Regions from separate parts of the Shewanella sp. SG44-2 genome, predicted to be linked through region 1. Evidence: predicted binding sites of a transcription regulator. Region 1 holds the regulator's gene; the other holds the start of a gene.
What was found. Region 1 encodes ArgR, which controls arginine synthesis, uptake and breakdown. Its sites were predicted from a motif close to ANTGAATANNTATTCANT; they were not measured.
Positions count from the first base shown of each region.

Region 2: a site for ArgR is predicted at 10,417-10,434, ahead of H5181_RS18025 (aspartate aminotransferase family protein). Genes of this name have one in related genera too.

Region 1 is NZ_JACJEU010000034.1:770-13,561, reverse strand. It holds gene H5181_RS18180 (phosphoglycerate kinase) at 97-1,272, opposite strand; gene epd (erythrose-4-phosphate dehydrogenase) at 1,352-2,371, opposite strand; gene tkt (transketolase) at 2,561-4,555, opposite strand; gene metK (methionine adenosyltransferase) at 5,095-6,246, shown strand; gene H5181_RS18160 (GNAT family N-acetyltransferase) at 6,394-6,984, shown strand; gene H5181_RS18155 (hypothetical protein) at 7,135-7,491, opposite strand; gene H5181_RS18150 (GNAT family N-acetyltransferase) at 7,538-8,086, opposite strand; gene H5181_RS18145 (hypothetical protein) at 8,090-8,308, opposite strand; gene H5181_RS18140 (META domain-containing protein) at 8,431-8,856, shown strand; gene argR (transcriptional regulator ArgR) at 9,023-9,493, shown strand; gene H5181_RS18130 (Dyp-type peroxidase) at 9,556-10,494, opposite strand; gene H5181_RS18125 (ABC transporter ATP-binding protein) at 10,814-11,845, opposite strand; gene H5181_RS18120 (iron ABC transporter permease) at 11,848-12,792, opposite strand, start outside.
Region 2 is NZ_JACJEU010000033.1:15,972-28,763, forward strand. It holds gene H5181_RS17980 (phosphoribulokinase) at 106-1,002, shown strand; gene H5181_RS17985 (tetratricopeptide repeat protein) at 1,241-2,020, opposite strand; gene crp (cAMP-activated global transcriptional regulator CRP) at 2,318-2,953, shown strand; gene H5181_RS17995 (PepSY domain-containing protein) at 3,084-3,434, shown strand; gene H5181_RS18000 (response regulator transcription factor) at 3,415-4,089, shown strand; gene H5181_RS18005 (ATP-binding protein) at 4,086-5,420, shown strand; gene H5181_RS18010 (DUF1338 domain-containing protein) at 5,498-6,298, opposite strand; gene astD (succinylglutamate-semialdehyde dehydrogenase) at 6,368-7,828, opposite strand; gene astA (arginine N-succinyltransferase) at 7,838-8,857, opposite strand; gene H5181_RS18025 (aspartate aminotransferase family protein) at 8,975-10,192, opposite strand; gene H5181_RS18030 (HDOD domain-containing protein) at 10,529-11,671, opposite strand; gene H5181_RS18035 (prolyl oligopeptidase family serine peptidase) at 11,774-12,792, opposite strand, start outside.

The sequences.
Region 1 (12,792 bases):
CACTCTGGCACAACCTACATCCTGTAGGTTATGACAGAGCATTTTTTTTATAATAATTATTATTAGGTTTTACGGTACAAATACTTGATGTGTGATCTAAGCGCCACGCTTTTCAAGCATTGCTACAGCAGGTAATTCTTTACCTTCTAAAAACTCAAGGAAAGCACCACCGCCAGTTGAAATATAAGACACTTTGTCAGCAATATTGTACTTATCAACTGCAGCTAGAGTGTCACCACCACCAGCAATAGAAAACGCTTTAGAATTAGCAATGGCTTGGGCAATACGCTTAGTGCCTTCGCCGAATTGATCAAACTCAAACACGCCTACTGGGCCATTCCAGACGATGGTTCCAGCTTGTTCAATAATTTTAGCCAGGGCTTCTGCACTGTCTGGGCCGATATCAAAAATCATATCGCTGTCGGTCACGTCCGCAACTGACTTTAATGTTGCGGCTGCTGTTGGGCTAAATTCGCTTGCTACAACAACATCTGTTGGTACTGGAATATCACCACCACGGCTTCTAGCATTTGCCACAAGACGCTTTGCTTCTTCAACTAAATCAGCTTCATACAATGATTTACCAACTTTATAGCCCGCAGCTGCGATAAAGGTATTGGCAATACCGCCACCCACAACAAGTTGGTCAACCTTAGTTGATAAGCTTTCAAGCACGGTTAATTTTGTCGACACTTTAGAACCACCAACTATCGCTACCATTGGACGAGCAGGGTTATCAAGCGCTTTGCCTAATGCATCTAATTCTTGTGATAATAATGGGCCAGCACAGGCAATCGGAGCATAAACACCCACACCATGAGTAGATGCCTGAGCACGATGAGCCGTACCAAATGCATCCATTACATAAACATCACATAATGCAGCCATCTTTTTAGACAGTGCTTCATCGTTTTTACCTTCGCCAACATTAAAGCGAACGTTTTCAAATACGACGACTTCGCCAACATTCACATCAACGCCATCAAGATAATCACTCACTAAGCGCACTGGGCAATCTAACGCTTTAGCTAAATAATCGACTACCGGCTGCATTGAATATTCAGCGTTAAACTCGCCTTCTGTTGGACGGCCTAAATGAGACATCACCATTACGGCGGCGCCTTTTTTCAATGCGAGTTGAATTGTTGGTAATGATGCACGTAAACGAGCATCACTTGTTACAACACCGTCGCTGACAGGTACGTTTAAATCTTCACGAATAAGCACGCGCTTATTTTGTAGATCTAAATCTGTCATGTTAATAATTGCCATAATTAGCAGTTCCTTTTTAAGTTAATACAAAGTCTTGCTGCGCAACGGGCTTAACCCATTGCGACATAATCTATTGATATTACCGATCTAACTTTGCTTGAATCATCGCTAAGCTAGTATCAAGCATACGGTTGGCAAAACCCCATTCGTTGTCGCACCATAATAATAATTTGACCAAGTGGCCGGCACTGACACGCGTTTGGGTTCCGTCTACAATACTCGAACGTGGATCGTGGTTAAAATCACACGATACCAGAGGCTCGTCAGTATAACCTAAAATACCATTAAAACTGCCGTTTGACGCACGTTGCAGCACACTGTTAATTTGCTCAATATTGACTTTTTTCTCTAACGTGACTGACAGGTCGATCGCGGTCACATTTATGGTTGGCACTCGAACAGAAATCGCCTCAAACTTATCTTTCATGTGCGGCAAAATACGCTCAATGCCTCGCGCTAATTTTGTGTCTACCGGAATAATAGATTGGCCCGCTGCGCGAGTTCGGCGTAAATCATCATGATAAGCATCGATCACTTGTTGATCGTTCATCGCCGAGTGAATAGTGGTAATGGCGCCACTCTTAACCTCAAAATGCTTATCCAATACGTCGATAACTGGGACAATACAATTAGTAGTACAAGATGCATTAGAAATAACGGTATGTTCTGCGCGCAACAAATCATGATTCACACCATATACAATGGTCTCATCAACATCTGCAGAAGAAGGATGGCTAATCAGCACTTGCTTAGCACCTGCATGAATGTGTGCTTCGCAAGCTTGACGATCAATTAAGCTGCCGGTGGCCTCATAAACAATATCGATATCAAGCTCTGCCCAAGGCAATAAATTAGCATCAGGTTGATTGAGTAACAAAATGCTGTCATCGCCGATAAGCAACTGATCACCATTTAGCTTAACGGTATGCTTGAAACGACCATGAGTCGTGTCGTATTGGGTTAAATGACAAATGGCTTCTGGCTTTGCCAACTCATTGATCGCCACAATTTGGATTTGTTGACGTTTTCCAGATTCGTACAATGCACGAAGTATTGAGCGGCCAATCCGGCCATAACCATTAATTGCAACTCGAATCATTTAGGGTCCAGAGTAATTAACCGAAGCACTTGTTATTTAATCAATTATGATAAAAACACTGATTAATAAGTGACTTAGCATATATTATTTTACGTGAATTAAAGACATAAAAAAACGGCCTACAATAGTATTGCAGGCCGTTATTATACAGATTAAACACCTAATAGATAAGTGTTTAATCTCAGTTGATTATCCTAAAGATTGGACAGTTTTTACTACATTATCAACAGTGAAGCCGAAATGTTTAAGTAAATCACCACCAGGAGCAGACTCACCAAAGGTGGTCATACCCACTACAGCACCATCAAAACCAATATATTTGTACCAGAAGTCAGCGTGTGCCGCTTCAACAGCAACACGTTTAGTGACTCCTTTTGGTAGTACAGATTCTTTATATGCTGCATCTTGCTTATCAAACTCGGTAGTAGAAGGCATAGACACTACCCGTACTTTTTGACCTAGTTTGGTTAGCTCTACTGCAGAATCCATAGCTAATTGCACTTCTGAACCTGTTGCAATCAAAATCACATCAGCAGTGCCTTGGCAATCAGACAGTACATAACCACCTTTAGCTACGTTAGCTAATTGCTCAGCGGTACGCGCTTGGGCTTTAAGACCCTGACGACTAAAGATTAATGATGTAGGTGCATCACGACGTTCAATGGCCGCTTTCCAAGATACAGCAGTTTCCGCTGCATCACATGGACGCCATACTGCCATATTAGGCGTTAAACGTAAGTTAGCTAATTGCTCAACCGGCTGATGAGTAGGGCCATCTTCGCCTTGACCAATAGAGTCATGGGTATAAACGAAAATGTTTTGAATGCCCATTAATGCTGACATACGTACCGCGTTACGTGCGTACTCCATGAACATCATGAAGGTTGCGCCATAGTTAATAAAACCACCATGTAACGACGCGCCGTTCATAATACCGCTCATACCGAATTCACGAACACCGTAATAGATGTAGTTACCGGCAGGATCGTCTTGAATACCTTTTGAACCAGACCAAAGCGTTAAGTTAGAGCCGGCTAAGTCTGCGCTACCACCAAGTAATTCAGGCAACATAGCACCAAAGAAACCAATGGCATTTTGAGACGCTTTACGGCTCGCAATACCTTCGGCTTTATCTTGGCTTTCTTGAATAAAGGCTTGTGCTTTAGCTTCAAAATCAGCTGGTAAATCACCTTTTAATACGCGACGTTCATATTCTGCAGCAAGTTCTGGGAACGCTGCTTGGTAAGCCGCAAACTTGTCATTCCATAATGACTCGTTAGCAACACCTTTATGTTTTGCATCCCAACCAGCATACACATCAGATGGGATTTCAAAAGGAGCGTGTGGCCAGTTTAAGAACTCACGAGCTGCTGCAATTTCAGCATCACCTAATGGTGCACCATGACAATCATGGCTACCCGATTTGTTAGGCGAACCAAAACCAATAATGGTTTTACAGCAAATCATTGATGGCTTATCTGTTACAGATTTAGCTTCTTCAATTGCTGCACGGATAGCATCTGGATTATGACCATCTACATCAGCAACAACATGCCAGCCATAGGCTTCAAAACGCTTAGGAGTATCGTCAGTGAACCAACCTTCAACATGACCATCGATAGAAATACCGTTGTCATCCCAAAATGCCACTAACTTACCAAGGCCTAATGTTCCAGCTAATGAACTGACTTCGTGAGAAATCCCTTCCATTAAACAACCATCGCCTAAGAAACAGTATGTGAAGTGATCCACAATGTCGTGTCCAGGACGGTTAAACTGAGCCGCTAAGGTTTTTTCAGCAATCGCCATACCAACTGCGTTACTGATACCAGCACCTAAAGGACCCGTTGTGGTTTCAACACCAGGGGTATAACCATATTCAGGATGACCAGGTGTTTTAGAATGCAACTGACGGAATTGCTTTAGCTCTTCGATAGGCAATTCATAACCAGATAAATGCAGTAAAGAGTAGATAAGCATAGAGCCATGACCGTTTGACAGAACAAAACGATCGCGATCGACCCAGTTAGGATTAGTTGGATTGTGCTTTAGAAAATCATTCCATAGCACTTCGGCGATATCAGCCATCCCCATTGGGGCACCTGGATGACCAGAATTGGCTTTTTGAACCGCATCCATACTTAGGGCGCGAATAGCGTTAGCGAGTACTTTACGAGATGACATGCTCTCTCCTGCTTGTTTGTAAGGTCTAACGGGCAATTGTGAAGCCATATTTTCCCCTACAAGGCGATGTGACGCAAATTAAAATTTCTCTCATTACATTTTATGTCTGTAATAAACGCCATTTTGCTTATATAAGGCATCAACACCGCTACATTTATTCACCATATAAGATGATCACATCACCAAAAAGTGCATTGATGCTGTGAGTAATTATTTATTGACAGTCGAGCACGAAACTAGCTTAACATCATTAAAACAAAGGTTTTAAGGTCACATAAAGCTTCCTAACCATGGCTAACATTGTTCAATTAATAGTACTAAAGTAGTTAAATTCGATCAGTAAAAACTATAAAAACCGATTTTAATCATAATGTTAATTAGCCTCACCGCTAAACACACTCCTTGTGAATAAAAAATATTCATGCACCACTGCACAATTCTCCAGTTAAATTCGTATAAAGGGGTGTTATCAGATTAGATTTCGACTAAAATAGACGTCTAGACGTATATTCAAATGCAACCAACGAGATTTTCCTATTATGGCAAAGCACTTGTTTACCTCTGAGTCTGTCTCAGAAGGTCATCCAGATAAAATCGCCGATCAGATTTCTGATGCGGTATTAGACGCAATACTTGAGCAAGATCCAAAAGCTCGTGTTGCGTGCGAAACGTATGTCAAAACCGGTATGGTATTAGTGGGCGGTGAAGTCACCACTTCTGCTTGGGTCGACATAGAAGAAATTACCCGTAAAACGGTACGCGAAATCGGTTATACCAATTCAGATATGGGTTTTGATGCTGATTCATGTGCGGTACTTAATGCCATAGGCAAACAGTCACCAGACATCAATCAAGGTGTTGATCGTTCAGATCCTGCAGAGCAAGGTGCTGGTGATCAAGGGCTAATGTTTGGTTATGCCAGCAATGAAACCGACGTATTAATGCCTGCACCGATTACTTACGCGCACAAATTAGTTAAGCGTCAGTCTGAAGTCCGTAAAGACGGCACACTACCTTGGTTACGCCCAGATGCTAAAAGCCAAGTCACGTTTGCTTATGATGATGGCAAAATCATCGGTATCGATGCGATTGTATTATCAACTCAACATCGTGAAGATGTGACACAAGCTGATCTGATTGAAGCGGTAATGGAAACCATCATCAAGCCGGTATTACCAGCACAATGGTTAAACAAAGACACTAAATACTTTATCAACCCTACTGGTCGCTTTGTGATTGGTGGCCCAGTTGGTGACTGTGGCTTAACAGGTCGTAAGATTATTGTAGATACTTACGGCGGTATGGCTCGTCACGGTGGTGGTGCTTTCTCTGGTAAAGACCCATCAAAAGTAGACCGTAGCGCGGCTTATGCTGCACGTTATGTTGCTAAAAATATCGTTGCTGCTGGTCTTGCTGACCGTTGTGAACTACAAGTGTCTTATGCTATTGGTGTTGCAGAGCCAACGTCTATTAGTATTGAAACATTCGGTACCGGTAAAGTATCGGAAGAAGTATTGATTAAATTAGTACGTCAACACTTCGAATTACGTCCATACGGCTTAACGGCAATGTTAGATTTGGCGCGTCCAATCTATCAGCAAACTGCTGCTTATGGTCACTTTGGCCGTGATATCTTCCCTTGGGAAGCGACTGATAAAGCTGAAGCACTTCGTGCGGATGCAGGTTTATAATCAGCCAGCATAATTATCGTCTTAAGCTAGTATCTGTATTAAGCTAAAACGATAAAAAATAAAACCGCCAACTGGCGGTTTTATTTTATCTAATTGGCGACACAATAATTCAATCTCAATATTTGATCTCAACATTTGGTCACAACAATGGCTCTGGTTATGTATCAACCCACTTGGCTAAACACAAAGATAACAGCAAACCACCAGCCGTCAACGGCAACTAACGCCAGTGCGATAAACAGCCCTGTGACTAACATTCCAGCCATTAACTTGCCAGCCATTAAACAGTGGTCTGCAATCAAGTTATTCTATCGTCAGCATATGCCTTATGCTCGGTTAGCTCAGAAAGAGTCTGTGGCTGTTATTCATCATCTTAGCTCATCCACTATTGATGGAACTGATGAAGTTGATATAAGTCAGCAAAAAATAATCGCGGCGATAAGAGTTAAACCTATTGGCCAATATCAATTAATCAATGGATTGTTGGTTCATCCTGACTACCGTGGACAACAGCTTTCAACTCAGTTATTGAAATTTATAGCGCCTCAATTAATCACTAAAAATTGCTTCTTGTTTGCTCATCCGTGGTTAATCGACTTATATCAACAGCAGCACTTTATCGTTATAGATCAACATGATTTATCAGCAATACCAGCAGACATCATTCAGTTGTATCGCCGCTATCACAGCGAACAACGGCCACTCGTGTTGATGCAGCTTAATGAACCCGATAAATAATCTAGCTCAATAATCCAGTTCAATAGCCTAATCCAATGAAATATATAAGCAAAGTTCAGACAAAATCAAATGATTTTGGAGACACTTAAAGTCTATTAAGCAGCAAGAAACGCAGCACTGGTAGTGTTGAGTACGAGGTTATTTAACCCGTTAACAATGATCGAAATGCGAACTTTCTATACACATAAACGACACTTGTTGCATTGTCATTACTGGCACTACTTTGACACTGATAGACGCTAAGTTAATCCGCTCGACATCGGTAAATAGTGTAATCCCTGCTTGATAATTATTGGTTACGCCACAAAATAGCCACATGTCTTGCCAGCGGACAAAATACCCCGATTGCTGCAATTGCGGATTATCTGGATTTTGTACATCCGCTTCAACACACTCATACAACTCTGTTGCGTCTGCCAACACCGCGGCTATCAGCTTCATATTGTCAAATGCAGACAGCCTTAAATCCAAGTAAGGCGAAAAGAGTGTGTCAAAGTTAGTACTCATCACGTTCCTCATAAATAATCACTTTAACAACTCCCATAAATGGCACTTACGTAATATTAGTCGTAGCCAACAAACAATAATCACGTTGCTCGAAACTGAATTGATCAATCTCTGTCATTGCGGCTTTTTGTTGATGGGCTGCCAACGAACGCGCATTATCAGCGGCAACATACGTCACCATAAATGGAAAGGTATCCGCTACTTGTTTCTTTAATTCTGTAACCAATGCAGAAAACACTCCCTGGCCACGTTTTGATTCTTGTATCCAAACGGGTCCATATTGACAAGTGTTAGTCGTCGATAAAGCTTGCCCTTGTAAATCGGCAAACTTAAGTTTTTGAATAATATGTCGGTACAATGGTTGCGCGGAAAAAAATGACCATTTCGCTGCCATCACATACCCAATGATCACCCCTTGCTCTTCAGCTACGATAAACCAATGTTGATTTATCAACTGGCTCACCTCTGATTTGGTAAATGAATGAGCATGAAGTTGGCTGTTTGAACCTAACAACTCATCATCAACATGAGCACGCTCTAGCTGCACAATAGCAGCAACATCGGTTAATAACGCCTTACGGATAATAAATGACAATGATTATTCCTTTGACCCTGAATTGGGAGATTGTTTCTTAGCCCATTCTATCACTAGCGCAACAGGCAGCGGAGACATAATTAATGTTCCCACGCCAATGAGTAACGCAATGACCAACATTCCACTGACTTGTTGACCTATATCACTTTGCCAATATAAGCCGATGCCCACCAGCAACATAATTAAACCGACGAAATGCAACACTTTAACTAATTTGATCATTTGCGACTCTTTGATACGTTAAATAATGTTCATTAATCCAAAACATTAGAATTATTTACGCTCTTATTCACACTCAAGTAGTAGAATAACGGCAATTTTTTCGTATATGGAACTCTCTCAACATGATAAAGCATATTCTCGGCGCCACTGTTATATTTTTAGGCCTTAGTGCTTGTCAAAGCCATACTCAAATTGTCTCAAATGAACAATTAATTGGTACTTGGCATGTAGAAGTCGTCCTCGACACACCTACCATTAATAATAGCCCAGCAACTTTAGTGTTTGCTCCAAACGGTGAATTAACAGGTAATAATAGTTGTAATCAATTTTTTGGTCGTTACATCCAACAAGGTCATCTGCTTCAACTTGCGCCATCAGGTTCAACCATGAAAGCCTGCATTGATAGTTTAATCACCCAAGAAGCCGAACTGATGCAAGCGATTTCATTGGTACAACAAGTTGATTTCTCTAAAGGAAAACTCAATCTATTGTCTTTAAATGGTGATACGCTATTAGTGCTGACAAAACAATCGTTACCCGTATCCTAAAGCTTATGGTTCAGATGAGTCGCCGGATGAGTTATTAGTGTCAGTTTAAAGTTCCACTACAAAATGAATTTTTATTCAATAAATCTGATTCTTTCTTGACTTAATAAGTCAATCTATTCAAAATGTGCTAGATTTTTGAATAACAACTATAAGATGAATTATCACTATGCCAGCGACAAGAAATCAGGATGAGCTCGTACGAACTTTTAAAGCGATTCTCAAAGAAGAACGTTTTGGAAGCCAAAGCGAGATTGTTAATGCGCTTCAAGCCGAAGGATTCGGTAATATTAATCAATCTAAAGTATCACGCATGCTCAGCAAATTTGGTGCTGTTCGCACTCGCAATGCTAAGCAAGAGATGGTGTATTGCCTCCCTGCCGAGCTAGGTGTACCTACTGCAGGTAGCCCAGTTAAAAATTTAGTACTGGATGTTGATCATAACCAAGCCATGATCGTGGTCAGAACTAGCCCAGGTGCAGCGCAATTAATCGCCCGTTTGCTCGATTCAATAGGCAAACCAGAAGGGATATTAGGTACTATTGCTGGTGATGACACAATTTTTATCTGTCCAGCAAGTATTAAAACGATTGATGAGACATTAGAAACCGTTAGATCTTTATTCAACTATAGTGAATAAAAACTCATTAAAATAAAAAAGCAATGCCATGGCATTGCTTTTTTATTGCCTAAAACGGGCTTTTACGCATCGTCAAATTGAGTTAAAAAATCCAATGATGGCACAAAGAAAGACGACCCTGTCAGCGCTTTAGTAAACAACATCAAATGATCATGATTCCCATGACCATCACCGTGCACCATACTGCGCAGCATTTGTTCGAAGTGATCAGGTGTACGGCATACTGAAATAAACATCAAACCTTGTTCTCTAATCGAACCATATGGCATGCTTTGACGTAAAATTTCTAATGAGTTACCGTGTGGATCTTTTAAGTTAACTCGTTTTGTGTGGCTGGTTAATGGTTTATCTTCTGATTCATACTCAATATCATCAACTTTGGTACGACCAAAAATATCTTCTTGTTTTTTAAGCGGTAAACGATGCCACTTACTTAAGTTATGCATGTATTTTTGAACATGAACATAACTACCTGAGACAAATTCTTCATCTTCATCACCGACAAGCGCAACTTGTTGACGATGGCGTCCTTTAGGGTTTTCTGTACCATCAACAAAACCAGTTAAGTCACGGCTGTCCATAAAGCGAAAGCCGCGTTCTTCATCGACTAACTCGACCAAATCTTCAAACATTTGGTTAATTTCATTGGCGACGAGGTGCAAAATATCATAGCGATCACAACGGATATGAATAAACAAATCATATTCCATTGCTGGTGCATCACGGTTACCTTCACTCATGGCAGGAAAAGGTTTTAATAATGCTGGGCGAGCTTCTGGATAAAAGGTATCCCAAAAATTAGCGCCAATCCCCACAAAGCCATTAAAAGCACTGTCGGCATATTGATCCGTGAGTTCATAAATATATTGGGCTACATTAGCAATAGATGGGCGTAACTGATCTTCAACACCGTCGTTGGCATTAAACATCAAGTACACACTGTGTAAATTCCCTTCTGCGCAAATCCCTAACTGTTCACGAGGCATAACTTGGTTACCCATATTAACTTCATCCACCTTAATACTATATTTCGGCCTAAACGGTGATAATTTAACGCTTTGATACGACTAGAGAACGATTAACATCTCTCATCAGTTAAGCTGATCATTAGCTTAACTTAATCAAATGTAAATTACTTGAAGTGTACTCACATTTAGCCAGCTTGTAATATCTATTGTACTCATATTCGTGCAGATAACAGCTTGACCATTCATTGCAATTATTGACTAGCTCACTAAAGTTAGAGATCAAAAAATAAAACCTAACCAGCTATTTAGCTTATTTTGCCCCGAACTAAGATTAAGATGACAGCATTGATAGTTAATTAAAAATCACCAGTGGATGCGCTGTAATATTTATATCCACTCGTTGACCTGCCATTAATGTTGTTAATTGGCTACTAACATTCAAAATATCAGCGCCAATTTGGACTTGATAATGGCATAACGTACCAAGAAAATGCCTTTCTACAATGCACCCTCGGCCATTGATGCTAGGATGTAATTCAATTTGCTGTGGTCTCAATAATAATTGCCCTTGGCTGCCAATAGGCAAAGACAATGCTTCTGTGCTGCTAAGATCGCCCAAGGAATAGTGCACTTGATGGCTGGAGGTAACCGTAACAGGTAAGTAATTACCCGCCCCTAAAAAATCGGCAACGTAGCGATCAGTTGGTGCACTGTATAAGGTTTCGGCTTTACCATGTTGAATAATGGCGCCATCTTTAAATAAAGCCAGTTTATCTGCAAACACAAATGCTTCATCTTTACTGTGAGTCACAAACACGGCACTAACATTACGTTGTTTTAATATGGCGCGAATTTCTAACATCATATCGTTACGGACTTGCGCATCGATATTAGAAAACGGTTCGTCTAACAATAATAATTCTGGCTGATATGCCAATGCACGCGCAATCGACACTCGTTGCTGTTGACCACCAGATAATTCATGTGGGTAACGAGACGCCAACCCGGTTAATTTAACCAGCTCGAGCATTTCTTCTAATCGAGCTAACCGCACAGTACGATTGAGTTCATTAACCCCAAATAAAATATTGTCTGCCACGGTTAAGTGCGGAAATAAGGCATAATCTTGAAATATCATTCCAACACCACGCTGCTCACTCGCAACAAACACACCATCACCACTCAACGTTTGCCCATTGATGCTGATGCTACCTTGGCTAATGGCTTGTAAACCCGCAATCGCACGCAGTAGTGTGGTCTTGCCGCAACCGCTGGGGCCTAATAATGCGACAATTTCGCCTTGCGCCAGGGTAAGATCTAAATGGCGCAACACCACTTGACCGTCATAATCACTACACACATTTTCAATGGTTAAGGTTGACATAATTAGCCTTGTTGCTCCAATGAGCGATTAAGATAAATCAAGGGAACAAGCCCAACTAACACAATAACAATAGCAGCCAATGCGCCATGTTCTAGTTTTTCATCTGACACAAATTGGAAAACATAAGTCGCTAAGTTTTCAAATCCTATAGGACGCAATAATAACGCTGCGGGTAATTCTTTCATACTTTCAATAAACACTAACAAAGCACCAGCAAATATCCCTTTGCGCAATAAAGGTAAATGTACTCGCCATAGTAACTGAGTAGGCGTTCGCCCAAGGGTAATGCAAGCCATGTCTAAAGAAGGGGAAATACGCTTATAACTGTTTTCTAAACTGCCGATGGATATTGCAATAAAACGAACACAAAAAGCAAAAATCAATGCGAAAACACTGCCAGTCAGTAATAAACCTGGGCCTCGGGCGCCAAACCAATCGTAAATATCGTTAATTGCAAAGTCGATAAACGTCAGCGGTACCAAAACACCAATCGCCAACACTGTACCCGGTAAAGCATAACCAGTGCTGCTCAATCTTGCGGGAATCTGATCACTTTTTCGCGGACTCACACGGCGCACAAACATCAGTATCAATGATAAAACCACGCACACACCACTAACAATAGCGGCAATATATAAACTGTTTAGACTGTATTGCCAAAAACGAACATCCCAACTCTCATTGAAATAATCAATAGCATAGGCACACAACACCATAAAGGGCAGCAAAAAGGCAATAAACAACAATAATGCGCAATATCCTAGTGCGACCCAAGCCATTTTCGATGACAACACATATCTGTCAGCTTCGTTGAGGGAGGATTGTTTTTGAAATAATTGCTGTTTACGACGAGCAAACCGCTCAACGCCAATCATAGAAAATACCACCAACAGCATAATGGCTGACAGCTTTGCTGCCGCCGTTAAACTGCCATAGCCAAGCCACGT
Region 2 (12,792 bases), on a different contig from region 1:
AAAATGATCACATTGTTACCTGCGAATAATTGACCCACGGGTGATGATTACCGTATAACTAGTGACTCGATTTTTCACGTCCACAACATTACCTAGGCAAATAATATGTCAGCAAAACATCCTATTATTGCTGTAACCGGTTCATCCGGTGCTGGCACAACTACGACCACAACTGCCTTCATTCATATATTTAGACAGTTGGGTATCAATGCTGCATTCGTTGAAGGTGATAGTTTCCATAATTTCACCCGCGCTGAAATGGAAGTGTTAATTAGAAAATCACAGGCTGAAAATCGAAACTTAAGCTATTTTGGTCCCGAAGCGAATAATTTCAAAAAGCTCGAAGAATGTTTTACCAGTTATGGTGATACAGGTAATGGCCAAACCCGCAGCTACTTACACACCTTTGATGAAGCGGTGCCATTTAATCAAATGCCCGGTACATTTACGCAATGGCGTGATTTGCCAGCCAATACCGATATGCTGTATTACGAAGGACTGCACGGTGGTGTGGTGACTGAAGATGCAGATGTCGCTAAACATGTTGATCTTTTGATAGGCATGGTGCCGATTGTTAACTTAGAGTGGATCCAGAAGATTATTCGCGACACAAACGATAGAGGCCACAGTCGTGAAAAAGTTATGGGCTCGATAGTCCGTAGTATGGACGATTACATCAAGCACATGACGCCGCAATTTTCACGGACACACATTAATTTTCAACGAGTGCCGACCGTAGACACCTCAAATCCCTTTAGCGCAAAAGACATACCTAGCCTAGATGAAAGCTTTTTAGTGATTCGCTTTCGCGGTATTAATAATGTTGATTTCCCTTATTACCTCAACATGATCCAAGGCTCATTTATGTCACGCGTCAATACACTAGTTGTTCCTGGTGGAAAAATGTCTCTGGCTATGGAATTAATTTTAACGCCTTTGGTTAAAGACTTAATGGATAAACGTCTAGAGTTGCAAAACCTTGATGATATCAAACTCGATTAAGTTTGATTTAAGTCAGAACAATTAAGATAGCCGCATCGTGATTTCGAGCGAAAGAACGGCAGTTGATGTGCTTGGGGTGCTAATTCCCCCTTTTTTCTGTTAGCGCATTGAGCACATCAACGAAACCAAACAACATCGATGCTCAAGCACTCACATCAGCTATTATCCCTTCTGATAAACAAGTCAATACACGGACCGGTTGATAATAGTAAATGACTCACATTGCTTATCCTGAGCATTACATCAGTGGGATAATTTCTCGATAAGCTTGATTATTCTGATACTGTTTCAAACGTAAAATAAACTCATCGCTGCGCACAATCTCAGGATTATCCTTTAACGCATCAATTGCTTTTTTCTGGGTATCAATTGCCGCAGAAAAATCACCAAGCTCAGCATACGCGGCCGCAAGATTATCTAATACCGTTGGATCATTTTGATTTTGTTCGAGTAATTTTAACGACATTGATACTGCACGCGAACCATCTCGGTATTCGGCCTCAGGGCACGTGGCTAATATCCACGCAATATTGCCCATTGAAACGGCATCCCCCGCAGCACTAAACTGCTCCATTGCTTTGCCGCAATTACGCACTACACCATCACCACCAGCAGAATAAATAAACCCTAAACGAAAATGAGCCCACTTATCTCCTTGTGCGACCATTTGCAGATACCATTTTTCTGCCAGCGCTAAATCACGCGGAATTAATTTACCGTCAAAGGCTAAATCAGCTAATGTTTGTTGCGCCTTAATATTGTGTTGTTGTGCAGCAAGATTAACCCAGCTTAATCCTTGCTTAGTATCTTGAGTAACAAATCGTCCGGAAAGGTTCATTAAACCCAATAAAAATTGTGCATCTGCATTGCCCTGTTTGGCTTTAATCTGAATATGAACCAGCTTAGTCGCCGCCTGAGACTCAATAGAGGGCGGGATAACAAACGCTTTTACAGATGAACTAAGTCCACTTAATAAAACAACACAGGCAATAAACCCGATTTGACTCAGTTTTTTCACACATACCTCGACAACTATTTATGAAGCTGATTAAATAACATTAGCTAACTCATGGATCCAATACAATAGACAAATGACATTAGCAATAATTCAATCGTAGTGATGATTAAGACAAATTCACAAAAAAAGTCGACCGTCATCACAAATGAGATAAATTTAATCTTAAATTTAACAAGTTAATATACACTACGCACACTTCTAAATACGATCTCTATCAAAGTTTTCACGGTTTCAATAGCGTAGAATGCTTAATTAGATATTACTTACTTTCATTTTTAATCAATCGAGGAACATCGTATGGCTCTGATTGGTAAGCCAAAACCTGACCCAACATTAGAATGGTTTCTTTCACATTGTCACATTCATAAGTACCCTGCAAAGAGTACTTTAATTCACGCAGGTGAAGATTCTGACACTTTATATTACATCGTCAAAGGTTCCGTTGCTGTATTGATCAAAGATGAAGAAGGTAAAGAAATGATCCTTTCTTATCTAAATCAAGGCGACTTTATCGGTGAATTAGGATTGTTTGAAGAACAATCTGAACGTACTGCATGGGTTCGTGCTAAACAAGCATGTGAAATTGCAGAAATTTCTTACAAGAAATTTAAGCAATTGATTCAGGTAAACCCTGAAATCTTGATGAAACTTTCGGCGCAAATGGCCTATCGTTTACAAAGTACTAGCCAAAAAGTAGGCGACTTAGCGTTCCTTGACGTTGCTGGTCGCATTGCACAAACGTTATTACACCTTGCAAAACAACCTGATGCTATGACACATCCTGACGGCATGCAAATTAAGATTACACGTCAAGAGATTGGTCAAATTGTTGGTTGTTCACGTGAAACCGTCGGTCGTATTTTAAAAATGCTTGAAGAACAAAATTTAATCCAAGCACACGGTAAAACGATCGTAGTTTACGGTACGCGCTAAACGACAAAGGCTAACGACGAATCAAACTAAATGTTTATGCCTTAATCATATAGGCTTCAGCTTGATTTAAGCCAAGATACTTAAAGTGGTGTTCATACTCTGAACGCCACTTTTTTATTTTGGAGCGCCCATGAATAGCTTGTTCTTAACAGCAATAAGCAGCTTAATGGCCATCACCATTAATCAACAAGATATTCCCGCAAAAGAACGCCCTCTGGACCATGACAACGTCCAAAAATTAGTATCTTCTGGTAATATACGTTCATTAGATGATTACTTAACTTGGTTGTCGCAGTATTGTGATGGTCACTTAATCGACGCCCAGCTTTATCAACATCAAGATAAGTGGCGCTATGATTTACAATTTAAGCTAAAACAAGGGCATGTTGTTAATCTGCAATTAGATGCAGCTAACGGTATGCAAGATTCATTGACTCAATTACCGAGCGAATGTACTAAACATGAAACTGTTACTCGTTGAAGATAACCCTTTACTGGTTGCCGAGCTTGAAAAACAACTCAAGCAAGCTGGTTATATTACGGATGTCACAGACAAAGCTATTGAAGCCGATTATTTGATGAAAGAAACTGATTATGACTGTGTCATTTTAGATATCGGATTACCAGACGGCAATGGCTTGTCATTAGTCACTAAATGGCGTGAACGTGGCATAAATACCCCGGTAATAATGTTAACTGCCCGAAGTCAGTGGCATGAAAAAGTTGAAGGCTTTAATGCTGGCGCAGATGACTACTTAGGCAAACCGTTTCATGCGCAAGAACTCCTCGCCCGTATTCAGGCACTCATTCATAGAGCCCATGGGCGGGTTAACTCGTCATCCAAGCAACTTTGTTATGCAGGGGTTAATTTAGACGAAAACGAGCAAAAGGTGACTGTTGGCGAACACATATATGAGCTGACGTCGATGGAGTTTAGGTTACTGAAAATATTCTTAATGTCACCAAAGAAGCTTCTTTCGAAGCAACAGCTTACTGATAAGCTTTATCAATTTGATGATGAAAAAGAAAGTAACGTCGTTGAAGTTTATGTCACACACTTACGTAAAAAACTCGGTAAAACCGCTATCGAAACTCGCCGTGGTCAGGGTTATATTTTCCATGGCATTATTGAATGATTTCGATTCGGTTTAAATTAAGCCTCTGGCTCAGTGGCTTAATCATTATTGCTACGCTAATAGGCTTATTTTTATTTGAGTCGATGCTTCGAGATGCGTTTCATGACTCTATTATTAATCGTCTTGAAGAAGATTTAGAACATATCATTATCGCCACTAGGCTCGATGAGGGTGAGATCGTTATCGACCAAAACCAATTATCCAGCTTTTACCGACCAGCTTATTCAGGGCGTTATTTCCAATTAAATCTGCCCGACCGCACTATTCGATCCCGTTCATTGTGGGATGCCGAATTACAAATTGAACAGTTACAAGCACAGCAGAAACGAGTTTGGCAGGCTAAAGGGCCAAAAAACAATGATATGCAGTTGTTATCTATCGGCATCGGCGCGCCAAACAGTCACAACACAGCCACATTAACTGTCGCCCAAGATCTCAGTATCGGACGGCGTGTGTTTAGCGAAGTGTTTGGTACTAAACTGGCAATCAATATCGGTATGTTATTGGCGATGATCGCCGGTATCTTCATTATTTTACGCCAATCATTTAAACCGGTAAATCAAATCCAAGGGGCACTGGCTAAATTGCGCGAAGGTGAAATCGCTTCATTAGCCATTTCACAAATTCCAGCAGAAATCCGCCCGCTAGCCGAAACCTACAATGAGTTGTTAGACTACACAGCCAAACAAATTGAACGTAGCCGCAATAACCTAGGTAATTTAAGCCATGGCTTAAAAACCCCATTAGCAGTCATGCAGCAACAAGTTGAAGCGCTCGGGCTCACTCATCCGGATGCCGCTATAGCAATGCAGCAGCAATTAGATTTAGTTCATAAAATGATTGAACGTAAATTGGCTGCAGCAAGGATAACGGGAGACATGCTGCCCGCAGCACAACTGGCGGTGCCAAAAGATTTTGATAGCTTAATCCAAACGTTACATAAAGTGCATCATCAGCGGAGCATTGATTGCAGCATTGTGAATCCGCAACATATTAGTCGTATTCCAATACATCGCGAAGATGGTATGGAGCTGTTTGGCAATCTGCTCGACAATGCCTTTAAATGGGCAAACTCACAGGTTCATGTCAGCATCGAAGAGTTACCATCGGGAGTGATATTAATTCAAATTGAAGACGATGGTCTCGGTGTAAAACAAGAGCAAATTGCATTATTAACCTCTCGTGGCACCCGACTAGATGAAGCAACTATTGGCCACGGGTTGGGCTTATCGATTGTTAAAGAGATTTGTGACCAATATGGTTTTGTATTGCAATTTAGTCGAAGTAAAGCATTACAAGGGCTTAATGTCAGTATATTGATGAGCAACTAAGCTTTTTTGCCTAGAATAAGCAATAAAAAAGACCTAACTGAGCGATCAATTAGGTCTTTTTCGTCCATGCATAAACATTACATCATTGCATTGGTACTTTCAAAAATCTTGTCGGCAGATGCTGCAACAAAGCCAGTATAAAGCTGACCATTAGCCATTGGATAACGACGGGCAAACTCATAGAAACAACTTGGAATTTCCACATCGCCATCGGTAAAGTTCACAACCACTTTATCAGCCATGGTAGAAGACTGCTCTAACAAGACTTCTGGCGATCCTTTAACTTCACCGCCAGAGCTATTTAACACAAACCCAGCCTGCTTTAAGGCTTGGTTTACATCTTCAATACGCTCAAATTCAGGCAGATCGTTAATTGAAACCGTAAAGTGATTGGCACGGTAACCTAACGCAGCAACCCACGCAGCATATTCGCTTTCAGCAAGTAATGCTTGGTAAGTCGCTTTATCTACATCCCAATGACGACCAGAATATATGAAGTTATCTGCCGTGGTTGCCGCAATATCAACCTGATCGATTAAACCATGGATGCTCTTTTGCAGCTCAGGGCTAAATTCTTCAACTAACAACTCAGAGATAAACACCTTTGGCTGTTTTGGATCCGGATGTTCAAAGTGCTTAGCTATCAGCTTTTTCTGCTCAAACTTATAATCACCACTGTCGACATAACCGATAGAGGTGAAATGTTTAGCCAATACGCTTAAATTTACTTTAGCGATATTAAAAGTACGCAAAGCGATATGGTCATTGATGATTGGCGCGCCATGGCCTAAAAGCTGATGAATTTTCGCCGCTGAAGGCGTCATCTTAATGTAGTCTTGCCACAAGGCAGCAAATAAAGCATTAACGTCAGTATGCATGGTTAAATCCTTCTAAAATAAGGCTGGTGAACAAAGTCACCAGCACGGATCATGCGATGAATTTATCAGTTAAATTGATAAACCAGGGCTTAAAGTAGCAGGTAAGCTTACGGCATCTGCTTCCATTGAAGCGACAGGGTAAGCACAGTAATCAGCAGCATAAAATGCACTTGCACGATGATTACCTGAAGCGCCAACGCCACCAAATGGTGCCGCACCTGATGCGCCTGTAATCTGCTTATTCCAATTAACAATACCAGCACGAATGCGCGCTAAAAAGTAATCGTAATCTTCACGGCTATCCGCTAATAAACCAGCTGATAAACCATAACGAGTCGCATTGGCTAAATGAATAGCTTGGTCAAAATCGCTGTAACGTACTAATTGCAATAATGGACCGAAATATTCTTCATCAGGTAACTCAGCGACTTTAGTGACATCTATTAAGCCTGGAGTGACTAAACCAGTACCAGCTTCAACTTGCACTAACTCAACTAATGAAACACCACCTAATGACTGAAGTGTCGCCTGTGCGGCAACCATGCCACGTGCAGCGGTTTCAGAAATCATCGAGCCCATAAAAGGTTGTGGTTGAACGTTCCAAGCACCCACTTTAATTTGCTTAATAGCCTTTACTAGCTCTGCGATTAACGCATCACCTTGTGCGCCCTCTTCAATATATAAACGACGGGCACAAGTACAACGCTGGCCAGACGAAATATAAGCAGACTGAATAATGTCATGGACCGCAGCTTTGGTATCGGTAACGCCTTTAACGATAAGCGGATTATTACCGCCCATTTCTAAGGCTAAAATCTTACCTGGGAGGCCAGCATATTGTTCATGTAAAATATGCCCAGTACGTGAACTACCGGTAAAGAATAAACCGTCAATTTGTGGATGTGATGCTAATGCTTTACCGGTTTCAACTTCACCTTGCACTAAGTTAACCACACCTTGTGGTAAACCAGCTTTGTCCCAACACTTCAGCATTAACTCAGCCACTTTAGGCGTTAATTCTGATGGCTTAAACACCACTGTGTTACCGGCCAATAATGCTGGTACTATGTGTCCGTTTGGTAGATGGCCTGGGAAATTATAAGGGCCAAATACCGCTACAACACCATGAGGCTTGTGACGTAATACGGCACGCCCTGCAGGTAAATCATTGGTTTCAGTGCCGGTACGTTTGTCATGGGCTTTTGCCGACAATGCTATCTTGCCAATCATAGCACCCACTTCAGTGGCAGTTTCCCACTGTGGCTTACCGGTTTCTTGAGCGATGGTTTCTGCGATCTCGGCTTTATTAGCTTCTAGTTGTGCACGATACGCTTCGACTATGGCTAAGCGAGCTTCATAACCCAGCATAAACCAATCAAACTGTGCCGCACGAGCGGCATCTACAGCTGCATTCACTTGAGTAGCAGTAGCCGTGTTACCTTGCCAAATTACGTCACCGTTGGCAGGGTTTTTTGAATTGATTTCATGACCTTCGCCAGCTAACCACTGACCTTGAATATATTGTGTCATTTCTTGCTCCTACATTGCTAAAACACGAATTTGCTCGCCATCGCTCACCAGTAAACCAGCAGCGATTTCAGGGCTGAGCACAACATTGTCGTGTTCATCAGAGACCAACAATTTAGCTGCTGACGCACGATAATCAGCAAGCGAGGTGTTGGAGATAATAAAATGATGATCGGCATGTGGCATCTTGCCAACTGAAACGGTCAATAAACGGCTCTTTTTCACTGAGCGGATCTCAGCTAGTGCACATTCAACCGTTGGGCCGCCATCAAAAATATCGACATAATTACGGAACTTAAAACCCTCTGCCTGTAATAAACGCAATGCTGGCTTGGTGTTTTTATGCACTTCACCAATCACTTTTTGGGCTTTTTTAGGCAACATGCAAACATAAACGGGGTTTCGCGGCATCATTTCGGCCATAAAGGCTTTTTTGCCTAAACCAGACAAGTAGTCAGCTTCAACAAAATCGATACCTAAAAAGTGATGTTGTAACCATTCATAAAACGGCGAGTCACCATGATCATCACTCACACCACGCATTTCAGCAATAACGGTATCGCCAAAGCGCTCAGGATGCTGTGCTAATAATAAAAAGCGCGAGCGTGATAACATGCGGCCGTTGTTGCCTTTGCGATATCCGTCTTTTAAAAACAGGGTGCACACTTCTGCTGCGCCAGTGTAGTCGTGGCATAATGTGAGGGTTTCAACTTCATTGCGAACAGAAATTTGCTGAGAATGATAGACCTCAGTACCTAAACGGTAATGATAAAAAGCATCTTGCATGCCGACGGCGGCTTCAATACCACAGGTACCGACAACTTCATTGGTCTTTGTATCTTCAAGCACCATTAAATAACCTTCGTCAAAAGGTTTATCAATTTGCTTGATAAAAGATGCCTCTGCCCTAGCAATCTTTGAACGCAGTAACTCTTCGTTAACTGGTAAAGATGTAAAACCGTGGCCTGACTCAACTGCGATACCATAAAGTGCATCGTAATCACTTGCACGGATAGGACGTATGATTAACATCTTAATCTCCTCATTGCGCCATAAGCGAACCGCGCTGAAATACATTTCAACGCGTATTCACCCAATTGGCGTACCCAAACAAATTAGTGCAAGCTAAGCCTGCACTAAATTTGCAAATTAACCAGCAACCACTTTTGCTACTGCGCGTTCAAAACGCAACAAGCCTTCTGCGATGTCTGCTTCTGGGATCACTAATGAAGGAGCAAAACGCACAACGTTTGCACCAGCCATCAAACTCATAAGGCCTTCAGCAACAGAAGCAACCAAGAAGTCACGGCTACGACCTTCATATTGTTCATTTAATACCGCACCGATTAACAAGCCTTTACCACGTACTTCACTGAATACGTTGTATTTGGCGTTAATAGCCGCTAAACCATCACGGAATAACTGTTCGCGATGTTTAACTCCGTCCAACACTTCTTTGGTATTAACCACGTCCATTACTGCATTACCTACAGCACAAGCCAGTGGGTTGCCGCCATAAGTAGAACCGTGAGTACCAATTTTTAGGTGAGCAGCAATTTTTGCGCTAGTTAGCATTGCAGCAATAGGGAAGCCACCGCCTAGCGCTTTGGCACTGGTTAAAATATCTGGCACGATGTCTGTACCCATGTAAGCAAATAACTCACCAGTACGGCCTACACCAGTTTGTACTTCATCAAAAATCACTAATGCGTCATGCTTATCAGCTAAACGACGTACTGCTTTTAAGAACTCAGGATCACCATTGATAATCCCGCCTTCACCTTGAAGAGGTTCAAGCATAATGGCACAAGTTTTGTCAGAAATTACCGCTTCAAGTGCAGCGATATCATTAAATGGCACGTGAGTAATACTTTGTGGCTTAGGGCCAAAACCGTCTGAATAAGCAGCTTGTCCGCCAACTGTTACAGTAAAGAATGTACGGCCGTGGAACGCTTTATCGAATGCGATGATTTGATCTTTATCTGCACCATGGTTATCTAATGCATAACGGCGAGCTAATTTTAATGCTGCTTCATTGGCTTCTGCACCTGAGTTAGCAAAATAGACGCGCTCAGCAAATGTGGCATTAACTAACTTTGTCGCTAATTCTAGTGCTGGCTCGTTGGTCATTACGTTTGATAAATGCCATAACTTTTCGCCTTGCTCTTTTAATGCTGACACTAAAGCTGGGTGACAATGACCTAAACAATTTACTGCAATACCACCGGCAAAATCGATGAATTCATTACCTTCTTGATCCCATATTCGGCTACCTGCTCCGCGAACAGGAATAACAGCGGCAGGCGCATAATTAGGCACCATAACTTCATCGAATTGGGCACGGGTTAGATTCATTTCTACACTCATTGCATTTCATCCTTCAGGTTGTAAGCGGCTTGAAAGCCGCTGTTTCCGCTGTCTGCTTTATATTCTGTAAGTGCATTAGCGGAAGTTTGTGTTATTTATGCGACATTATTAGCGAAAATGTGATCAAAATACCAGTTCAGTACAATTAACTTCTGCAGGCCTTATTGGCATTCTGCATAAAGATTGATAAATATGACTAAACAACGCATTTATTGGGGGGTTATGAAGCATAAATAGTCATAAAAAAAGTTATTTGACTCGAATTTGTGTAGCTATTCATCAAAAGTGAATAATTACACATATTTAACATTTATCCTTTTGATAGAAAAAAGCTATTTAAAGTAAATCAAGCTTCCGAAAATTTTGCCCTTTAAGCCTAATCAGTTCTTGCGCCGAAAACTGATAATAATCAAACATAATACGTTTCTCTTGTGGATCGATTTGTTGTTGCTCTTCTAACAAAAGCACTTTGGCATAACAACTCGCCTTAGCCACAATGGCGGCATCGGCTGATAGCTCTGTAAAGTGGTAATCGTGGTCTAACTCTTTTAACACTTGTGTCATCGGGGAATCATCGAATTTCAGTAAACTCAATAGTTGCCAATTTAAACGGTGGCTATGGAGTAATACTTGGCCCAATACTTCCTCGGCAGGAAAGTCTGTTGCCATAATGGCATCGTAAACTTGTTTTTCTCGGCTATGGCTTGCCTCTCGTAACCAAGTCCCCCAAGTATTATCAAATATACGTCCACTTTGGCTCAATATAATTGAGGTAGAAAATTGGTACATTAACGCACAGCTATAAGCCAAACCAGGCTCTTCATTATGTAACTCTGCTAAGGTTTGCGCTGCTATGGCACTTACCATGCTGTAACGCCAAAGCTTGCGGGTGATCCATAATAAGTTAGCGTTACCTGAAGGTAACCAGTTACGTAAACAAAAATAAGGGATCAACAAACGTAAATGTTCAATACCAATGTAGTTAAGCACTAGCTTAATGTCGGTCACTTGAACATCGCCATGTTTAGGGCGGCGGTGACGAGATGCTGGACTATTAATTAAATTGATTAAATCACGTGATAACCAGTTAATACTTTCGATAATCGGTCGAAGTCGATTAATGTTCAGATCTGGGTGTAATAGAAGGTCTAACAATAAAATTTGATTTTCGCTAATTGCTGATGCTTCTAATATCATTTGAGGATGAGCTAATTGATGCTCTATCGCATTATTAACTGTATGAGTTAACAGTGCGGATACCTCAACATATACACTTTTCTCTTTTGCTTGTTTCTCAAGACGCATTTTTAATGCTTTACGCTCAATATCAAGCTTATTAGCGCTCTCTTCTAATTCTGCGCTCAACTCATCAGGCATAGCATTGGCTTTATGCTTACCCACAATAAGTTGTTTATAGAGTCGGCGCTCAATCTCAATGACTTTTCCGGGCCGAACTCCACCTGCTATTGATATTGCCACTCACATTGCCTTTTACAGTTTTCATCACTTAATCATAAAAATTAAGGCTTCTCAAAGGAAGCCTTAATAGATATTTATTTGTTTTTTTGAACTCAGAGCCGATTACTTCAATTCTTGTTCAAACAATTTATAAATACGACGATACTGATCTAACCAACTTGAAGGTTGCTTAAATCCATGCGGTTCGACAGGATAGATTGCGGTTTCAAACATCGGCTTTTCTAATTCAATAAGCCGTTGCACCATGCGCACACTGTCTTGGAAAAACACGTTGTCATCTAACACACCACTCATGATCAATAGTGGTTTCTGTAACCCCTGAGCATGCTCTATTGGTGAGCTACGCTCATAAGCGATAGGATCGACGTCAGGCGTATTTAAAATATTAGAGGTATAAGGTGCATTATAATGTGCCCAATCAGCTACAGGGCGCAATGCGGCTCCTGCTTGGAACAACTCAGGCTCATTGAATAACGCCATAAAGGTAAGGAAACCACCGTACGAACCACCATAAGTGCCCACACGCTGTGCATCCACGTTAGCATTACTTGCCATCCATGCTACACCATCTTTTAAATCTTCAACTTCAGGATGCCCCATGTTGCGATACACAGCGGTTCGCCAATCACGGCCATAACCTTTTGAACCACGGTAATCCATGTCCATCACTACATAACCTTGTTGGGTTAGGAGGTTATGGAACATGAACTCACGAAAATACCCCGAGAAACCATAATGGGCATTTTGTAAATAACCTGCACCATGGTTAAACACTACAGCAGGATATTTGTCTGCTTGGGTAGCATCATAACCTTGAGGCAAATAAACCCGCGCATAAATGTTTCCCGCCCCATGGCTTGAAGGAACCGTCACTATCTGCGGTGTTTGCCAAGGATATTGTGCAAATTCAGGGCTAGTATAATGCGTTAATTGGCTCATTTTTCCGCCAATAGGTTGAATGTACAGTTCATCAGGGTGAACAGCAGATGAAGCCGTTAGTAACAATGATTGTCCATCAGGGCTCAAATTGTAATCCAATGTGCCCATCCACTGAGTCAGTTGCTCTGTTTTACCTGTGGCAATCTCTACACGGTAAACATTGTAGCTACCTGGATGGTCTT